DNA from 2 places in the Micromonospora sp. BS32 genome. Region 2 is predicted to be linked to the other one. Evidence: predicted binding sites of a transcription regulator. Region 2 holds the regulator's gene; the other holds the start of a gene.
The links. The regulator HspR, encoded in region 2, represses chaperone genes until heat shock. The targets are predictions, from matches to a motif close to TTGAGTNNNNNNNACTCAA.
Positions count from the first base shown of each region.

Region 1: a site for HspR is predicted at 2,624-2,642, ahead of lon (endopeptidase La). Genes of this name have one in related genera too.

Region 1 is NZ_JBSSHR010000003.1:39,378-43,787, forward strand. Features, by position in the region: gene AC5RWQ_RS05675 (MarR family winged helix-turn-helix transcriptional regulator) at 1-182, shown strand, start outside; gene lon (endopeptidase La) at 264-2,600, opposite strand; gene AC5RWQ_RS05685 (histone-like nucleoid-structuring protein Lsr2) at 2,859-3,206, shown strand; gene AC5RWQ_RS05690 (DinB family protein) at 3,335-3,859, opposite strand; gene AC5RWQ_RS05695 (hypothetical protein) at 4,001-4,410, opposite strand, start outside.
Region 2 is NZ_JBSSHR010000002.1:270,076-274,485, forward strand. Features, by position in the region: gene AC5RWQ_RS03985 (cation:proton antiporter) at 1-1,024, shown strand, start outside; gene AC5RWQ_RS03990 (hypothetical protein) at 1,200-1,631, shown strand; gene AC5RWQ_RS03995 (hypothetical protein) at 1,798-2,007, opposite strand; gene AC5RWQ_RS04000 (heat shock protein transcriptional repressor HspR) at 2,238-2,675, opposite strand; gene dnaJ (molecular chaperone DnaJ) at 2,704-3,891, opposite strand; gene grpE (nucleotide exchange factor GrpE) at 3,974-4,410, opposite strand, start outside.

The DNA.
Region 1 (4,410 bases), on a different contig from region 2:
TGACCGACGCCGGCCACGCCCATCTGGTGGCGTCCGCGCCCGGCCACGTGGCGCAGGTCCGCGCGCTCGTGTTCGACGCGCTCACCGCCGAGCAGGTCGCGCAGCTCGGAGAGATCACCGGCGCGTTACTGGCCCGACTCCCCACGCCCGGGGGCTGCCCGGACCGCGCCGAACCGCGCTGACGGTCCCGCACCGGCGCGGCACACCCCCCGGGTACGTCGAGGCCCCCGGTCTTCTCGACCGGGGGCCTCGACGCGTCGGGATCAGGCCGCGCTGAGCGCCTGCCCGCCGAGCGTCTCCGCGTCGACGTCGGCCGGGCGCAGCGCCAGGGCGAGCACGTCGGCGACGTCGGCCAGCGTGTGCACGGTCAGCGCCTCCCGGACCTCGGCCGGCAGGTCGTCCAGGTCCGGCTCGTTGCGGGCCGGGATGACCACCTCGGTCAGGCCGGCCCGGTGGGCGGCGAGCAGCTTCTGCTTCACCCCGCCGATCGGCAGCACCCGACCCGACAGGGTCACCTCGCCGGTCATCCCGAACTCGGGACGGACCGGCCGGCCGGTCACCAGTGACGCCAGCGCGGTGACCATGGTGATGCCGGCGCTGGGGCCGTCCTTGGGCACCGCGCCCGCCGGGAAGTGGACGTGGATCCGCCGCCCGGCGAGGACGTTCGGGTCGATGCCGAACCGTCGCCCGTTGGACCGCAGGTACGACAGCGCGATGTGCGCCGACTCCTTCATCACGTCGCCGAGCTGCCCGGTCAGGGTCAGTCCCGGCTCGCCCTCCATGCTGGTGGCCTCGATGAAGAGCACGTCGCCGCCGGCGCCGGTGACCGCCAGGCCGGTCGCCACGCCGGGCACCGCCGTCCGCTCCGCCGACTCCGGGGTGAACTTCGGCCGGCCCAGGTAGCGGGCCAGGTTACCGGTGTCCACCCGGACCGGCGCAGGGTCGGACGCCAGGGCGACCGCGACCTTGCGTAGGATCTTGGCCAGGCCGCGCTCCAGCTGCCGGACGCCGGCCTCCCGGGTGTACTCGCCGGCGATCCGGGCGAGCGCCTCGTCGGCGATCGTCACCTCGTCGGCGGTCAGCCCGGCCCGCTCCCGCTGCCGGGGCAGCAGGTGGTCCCGGGCGATGGCGACCTTCTCGTCCTCGGTGTAGCCGTCCAGGGCGACCAGTTCCATCCGGTCCAGCAGCGGGCCGGGGATGGACTCCACCACGTTGGCGGTGGCCAGGAAGAGCACGTCGGACAGGTCGAGGTCGACCTCCAGGTAGTGGTCCCGGAAGGTGTGGTTCTGCGCCGGGTCGAGGACCTCGAGCAGCGCCGCGGCCGGGTCGCCGGCGTACCCGGCGGCCAGCTTGTCGACCTCGTCGAGGAGTACGACGGGGTTCATCGAGCCGGCCTCGCGCAGGGCGCGGACGATCCGGCCGGGCAGCGCACCGACGTAGGTACGCCGGTGGCCGCGGATCTCCGCCTCGTCCCGGACGCCGCCGAGGGAGACCCGCACGAAGTTGCGGCCCAGCGCCCGGGCGACCGACTCGCCGAGGCTGGTCTTGCCGACGCCGGGCGGGCCGGCGAGGGCGAGCACCGCGCCGGAGCCGCGACCGCCGACCACGCCGAGGTTGCGCTCGGCGCGCCGGTTGCGCACCGCGAGGTACTCCAGGATGCGGTCCTTCACGTCGGTCAGGCCGGCGTGGTCGGCGTCCAGCACCGCGCGGGCCGCGCCGAGGTCGGTGTTGTCCTCGGTACGCGTGCTCCACGGCATTTCCAGGACGGTGTCGAGCCAGGTACGGATCCAGCCCGCCTCCGGGGAGGCGTCACTGGCCCGCTCCAGCTTGCCGACCTCGCGCAGCGCCGCCTCGCGCACCGTGTCGGGCAGCTCGGCGGCCTCGACCCGGGCCCGGTAGTCGGCGGAGCCGTCCGGCTCGTCCTCGCCGAGTTCCTTGCGGATCGCGGCAAGCTGCTGGCGGAGCAGAAACTCCCGCTGGGACTTCTCCAGCCCCTCGCGGACGTCGCTGTTGATCTGCTCGGTGACCTCCTGCTCGGCCAGATGGTCCTTCACCCAGCCGACCAGCAGCTCCAGCCGGGCGGTGACGTCCGGCGCGGCGAGCAGTTCGGTCTTCTGCGCCAGGCTGAGCCAGGGCGCGTAGCCGGCCGCGTCGGCCAGCTCGGAGAGGTCGGTCATCCGCTCCATGGCGTCGATGACCTGCCACGCGCCGCGCTGCTGGAGGACCGAGGTCATCAGCGCGCGGTACTCGCGGCCGAGTTCCCGGGCCCGACCGGCCGGGGCGGGCTCGTCGAGTGCGGTCGCCTCGACCCAGAGGGCGGCGCCGGGTCCGGGGACGCCGGAGCCGATCCGGGCCCGGGACAGACCACGCACGACGGCGGCGGGCTCGCCGTCGGGCAGCCGGCCCACCTTCTCGATGGTGGCGATCACGCCGACGGGGCCGTACTCGCCGTCGAGGCGGGGCACGGCGAGAAGCTTCTTGTCGCCGGTGGCGCGCGCGGCGTCGACCGCGGCCTGGGTGGTCGGGTCAAGAGTCACCGGGATGACCATGCCGGGCAGCAGGACGGCGTCGGTCAGTGGAAGTACCGGAAGAGTTGCCATCGAACACCTGCTATCGCGTTGGGTTGAGCGTGTCTCACTCAAGTCACAAAGCGTGCCCCTTGTTCCGAGCTGTGACCCAGGACACGCCCGGCGCATCCGGGGTGGGGCCGCCGCCAGCGCGGACAGCGATTGGCCGGCCACGGTTTTCCCATCATTGGGCGCGACCCGCCAAATGAAAGCGACGCATATTGTTGCGGAATAACGGGCGGATAGGTCAAACTCTTAGCCACACCCCGCCCGACACAGGGAGTAATGGCGATGGCAAGGAAAGTAATCACCGTTCTGACCGACGACCTCGACGGCGGAAAGGCCGATCGGACCGTCGAGTTCAGCCTGGACGGGGCGGCATACACGATCGATCTCTCCGACGAGAACGTCGGCGTCCTCCGCAAGGCGCTGGACCCGTACATCGACGCTGGCCGTCGGATGGGTCGCGGCGCGGTGGAGACCGCCCGTCCGGCCCGTCGTCCCGGCCGCCCGGCCGTCTCGGGAATGGACCGCGAGCAGAACCGGGCCATCCGGGAATGGGCCACCAAGAACGGCTACGAGATTTCCGAGCGCGGGCGCATCCCGGTCTCCGTCGTGGAGGCGTGGAAGAACCGCTGACCGCGTCGGGCGGGTCACGATCCGGCAGGCCGGGGTCACGCTGGGAAATCAGCGCCGGCCCCGGCGCTTTTCGTACCGCTCACAATTTTCCCCCGTCCGTGCGCCGGCGAAGACGACGGCCGGGTGGCTCACTCCCCCGTCGTACCGTCGATGAGCTGACGGGCCACGTCGAGCTGCCCGACGTGCCGGGCGTACTCCTGGAACAGGTGGAACAGGATCCGCCCGAGCGACGGCGCGTGCGTGGCCGAGGAGAAGCGGCCGCCGAGCCGGGCCGTCCGGGTCAGCGGGACGCCCTCGATGATCCGTCGGGTCTGCGCCACCTCGGCCCGGTACGCCTGCCACACCTGTTCCGCCGACCGCCCGTCGATCCGCCACTCGGCGTCCTCGTCGCCGGGCGGGCACGGCGCGACCGGCTCCGCGGCGAAGCCCCACCGGATCCAGCGCCGCTCCACCCAGCCGAGATGCTGCACCAGACCCAGTGGCGACCAGTCCAGGCCGGCCACCGGGACCCGTAGCGCCGCCTCATCGAGGCCGGCGGTCTTGCGGTCCAGGGCGTCGCGATACCAGTCCAGATATCCGACGAGCAGTTCCCGCGGGTCGTCGACCAGGTTGTGGGGACCGTCGAGGAGGACCGGGAAACGGTGGTTCGACATGCCCCGACCGTACGCGGGACGGTAGCCCTGTCACCGGATCCGGTTACCCGACGCCGGGCCCGGGAGACCGTAGCGACGGTGCGTACGGCCGTGGGCGCCCGGGTCCTCCCCGAGCGGCCCACGGCCGTCACGTGCGCCTGCTCAGTTGACCTCGATGCGCACCGCGTCGAAGGCGGGAGTCTGGTTCGCCCGCTCCATCATCGGGATCCGGTGCGAGCCGTCACCGGCCCAGACCGCGCACTGCGCGAGGCCCGACTGCGGCAGACCGGGGATCTGGATCGTCACCTGGTCGGCCTGCCCACCACCGCCACCGTCCTCGGTCGCGACGAAGAACGCCGGCACGTCCTGCGGGTTCGACGGCGCCTCCTCGGTGGTCTGCAGCATCCGGCACGCGGTGTGGAAGTGACCCCGGACCAGCCCTTGGTCGTTCAGCAGCGAGCTCTCCACGTAGTAGCCGCCCTGACCGGCGGCGAGGAACCGGTCGCGGATCAGGTTCCGGGTGGAGACCCGCAGCGTGAATGCCTGGTTGCGCTGCAACTGGTTCGGGAACT
Region 2 (4,410 bases):
CGCCGAGATCGGCGTCATCCTGCTGCTGGTCATGCTCGGCCTGGAGTACAGCGCCAACGAGCTCGTCGGCAACCTCCGCTCGGCGGCGCCCGCCGGCCTGATCGACGCGGCGCTCAACGCGCTGCCGGGCTTCGCGTTCGCACTGCTGCTGGGCTGGGGCTGGGTGGCCGCCGTGGTGCTCGGCGGGATCACCTGGATCTCGTCCTCCGGGGTGATCGCCAAGGTCCTCGGCGACCTGGGCCGGGTCGGTAACCGGGAGACCCCGGTGATCCTCTCCGTGCTGGTCATCGAGGACCTGGCGATGGCGCTCTACCTGCCGCTGGTCACCGCGCTGCTGGCCGGCGTGGGACTGGTCAAGGGCGGGATCGCGCTCGGCGTGGCGGTGCTCACCGTCGTCGTCGTGCTGGTGGTCGCCATCCGGTACGGCCACCTGATCTCCGCGGCCCTGTCGGCGAAGGACCCGGAGGCGCTGCTGCTCGGCGTGCTCGGCCTGACCCTGTTGGTCGCCGGCGTGGCGGCCAAGCTCCAGGTCTCCGCCGCGGTCGGCGCGTTCCTGGTCGGCATCGCCCTCTCCGGGCCGGTGGCGCACCACGCCACCGAGCTGCTCTCCCCGCTGCGGGACCTCTTCGCCGCGGTCTTCTTCGTCTTCTTCGGGCTGGTCACCGATCCCCGGGACATGCCGCCGGTGCTGCTGCCGGCGCTGGCCCTGGCCGTGGTCACCATGGGGACGAAGCTGCTCACCGGCTACCTGGCGGCGCGCCGCGCCGGGATCGCCGAACCCGGCCGCTGGCGGGCCGGCTTCGCGCTCATGCCGCGCGGCGAGTTCTCCATCGTCATCGCCGGGCTGGCGGTGGCCGCCGGCACCGTCGAGCCCCGGCTGGCGGCGCTCGCCACGGCGTACGTGCTGATCACCGTGGTGACCGGTCCGATGTTGGCCCGACTGCCCGACATGGGCTGGTTCAAGGCGTGGCTGCGCCGGCGCGGCCCGGCCCGCCGTACCGAGCCGCTGCCCACAATCGACTGAGCGCGGGCGGCCGGGTCGGCCGTACGGCCGACCCGGCGCCGGTCCGGCCGTCGCCGAATTGCTCCCATCAGGGGCTTCCGCCAGCTGGCGAGGGCGCGCTACCGTGGCGCCCCAGCAGGCCAGTCTCCGCAGGTGGGCGGGGTGCCCCCGCGGGTACACGAGCGGAAGGTTGCCGGTGAACGTGCAGGAGTCGACGTTCCACGGCTTCGCCAACCCCGTCGATCCGTCGCCGGCGGAGTTGCGGGCCTGGGCATACCAGCCGGATTCGGTCCCGCTGACCTCCATGCCGCCGGACTGGGACCTGCTGGTCGCCGGGGATCACCTGGTGCTCACCCTCTTCGACCTGGCCATGGATCCGGCCTGCCCGGCCCGCCGGTTCGCGCTGCACTGCCTCTACATCTACGCCGCGGACGGCATCCGGACGAACTTCCGCGCGCACCCGAAGCGGCGCTTCCGCAAGCTGGTCGAGCAGGCCGAGCGGGACGGCGACGAGCTGATGGGCATTTGGGCGCACAACAGCCGGATGCTGCTGGCCCGGCAGGACCTCTTCGTCTACCGGGACTGGTGCGAGGGCGGCCTGGTCCGGGAGAACCGCCGGCTCGCCTGACTGCGAGCACGGCCCCTGACCGGCGTCACCGCGTCCCGGCCCGCACGTCGGGGACGGCGAACGGGCCGGGACCCCCTGACCGGCGTCACCGCGTCCCGGCCCGCACGTCTGGACGGCGAACGGGCCGGGACCCCCCGTGGGTCCCGGCCCGCACGTCGGTGGACCGTCAGCGTTGCGATCCACCCTGGTTCCGGCGTCTGGCCTCGGTGCGTCCCTGGTCGATCCCGTGGTCGACCTGGTCGGCGAACCGGCCATTCTTGATCATGTCGGCGAGCCTGCCGTCGCCGAGCCGGCCGAATCCCTCCCGGACGTTCTCGGCCACCTTCTCGAGCCGGTCCTCCGCCTGCTGGGCCACCTTCTTCGCCGATTCCGCCATGGCTCCCCCTGCCAGTTCGGAGTCCGGATTGAGCTGGTTGGACCTGATTGCCAGGCTAACGGAACCGGCCCGGCCCGCGCCGGATAAATCCGGGAACCGCAGGCCAGGCCGGGCCCGGTGAAGGAAAAAACGACGGTCGGTGGAACACGAGGTACGTCACCGGGCCGCCGAGACAGCCGTGGTGTTCCACCCGCCGTCCGGGCCACGCCGACGCGGAGGGGGCGGGTGGATCAGCGGTCGGTACGCCGGGGGCGCCAGACCACCAGCGCGGTGGAGGTGCGGTTGGTCGGCACCAGGTCGCCGCGCGGGAAACCACCCAGCGACTCCAGCTCAGCGATCCGCCGGTACGCGGCGTCCAGCTCCGCCTCCAGCCGCGCCACCCGCTGCTGCGCCTGCTCCAGCAGCCGCTCCAGCCCGATGATCCGCTTGACCCCGGCAAGGTTGATCCCGTCGTCCTGACTGAGCCGCTGGACCTCGCGCAGCAGGACCACGTCCCGCACGCTGTAGCGACGCCCGCCCCCGGCCGCGCGGCCGGGCTGCACCAGGCCCAGCCGGTCGTACTGGCGCAGCGTCTGCGGGTGCATTCCCGCCATCCGTGCCGCGACCGAGATCATCAGCACCTTGGCCTCGTAGGCAGGGTCACCCGAACCGACGAACCCGTCCGACATCCCACTCACCTCCGCACCACTTGACCGGTCAGCCGACCCGACGCACCCGCGCGTCGAGATGTTCGCGTCCGGCCGGCGGCGTCGACCCGGCGAACGTCTCCAGCGCCGCGCGGGCCTCGTCCGACACCGTCGCCGGCACCACCACGTCCAGCGTGACCAGCAGGTCACCGGCCTGACCGTCGCGCCGGACCACACCCTTGCCCCGGGCCCGCAGCACCCGCCCGGACGGCGTGCCCGGCGGGACCCGCAGGGTCACCGCGCCGTCGAGCGTGGGTACCCGCAGGTCGGTGCCGAGGACAGCCTCCGCGAAGGTGATCGGCACGGTCAGGGTCAGATCGTCCCCGGTACGCCCGAACAGGTCATCCGGGCGCACCTTCACCTGGACGAACAGGTCGCCCGCCGGACCACCGCGCTCGCCCGGCTCACCGCGCCCGGCCAGCCGGATCCGCTGCCCGTCGGCCACCCCGGCGGGGAAGCGGACGTTCAGCGTGCGGGTCTTGGTCACGCCGCCGGTGCCGTGGCACTCCGGGCACTTCTCCTCGACCACCGTGCCGACGCCCTGGCAGTTGCGGCACGGCTCGGAGAAGCTGAACGACCCCTGGTTGCGGGTGGTCACCCCGGCGCCCTGGCAGACCGGGCAGGTCTTCGGCTGGGTGCCGGGCTTCGCGCCGTTGCCGTGGCAGGTGTCGCAGACCCCGGGCGCGCGCAGGGTCAGCGGCAGGGTCACCCCGCGTACGGCGTCCTGGAAGTCCAGCGCGACCTCGGTCTCCACGTCGCGACCCCGGGCCGGGCCACGGGCCCGCGCCGGCCCACCGGGGCCGCCGCCGGAGAAGATCGAGCTGAACAGGTCGGTGAAGCCGCCGCCACCGAACCGGGTGTCCGTACCGCCGCCACCGGCGCCGAACAGGTCGGAGACGTCGAACGGCACCCCGCCCGGCTGGGCGCCACCACCGCGGGCGTTGCGCCGGAACGCGCCCGAGCCGAACAGCGACCGCATCTCGTCGTACTCGCGGCGCTTGGCGTCGTCGCCGAGCACCGCGTACGCCTCGGAGACCGCCTTGAACCGCTCCTCGGCCTTCGGGTCACCCGGGTTGTGGTCCGGGTGCGACTCCCGGGCCAGCTTCCGGTACGCCTTCTTGATCTCGTCTGCGGAGGCGGACTTCTGCACGCCGAGCGTGGCGTAGTAGTCCTTCTCGATCCAGTCCTTGGAACTCACCGGTCCACCCCCTTCCGAGTGATGTGGCCCGGTCGCCCCGTCCGCCGTGCGACGGCGGGCGGGGCGACCGGATGGTCGTGCACTATTCCGGGTCGGCGACCGCGACCAGCGCGGGCCGCAGCAGCCGCTCGCCGAGCTGGTAGCCCCGGCGCATCACCTGTACGCAGGTCGGCTCGTCGACGTCCGGCGAGGTCTGGTGCGCGACCGCCTCGTGCCGGGTGGGGTCGAACGGGTCGCCCTGCTCCCCGAAGGGGGTCAGGCCGAACTTGCCCAGCGCCGTGGTGAGCTGCTCGGCCACCGTGCCGAACGGGCCGACCAGGTCGCCGTGCTCCCGGGCCCGGTCCAGGTCGTCCAGGATCGGCAGCAGCGCGGCGAGCACAGAGCCGGTCGCCTGCTCCTGGACCACGCCCCGGTCCCGGTCCACCCGCTTGCGGTAGTTGGCGTACTCCGCCGACACCCGCTGCAGGTCCCGGGTCCGCTCGTCCAGCTCGGCCCGGAGGGCTTCCAGCTCGGCGCCGA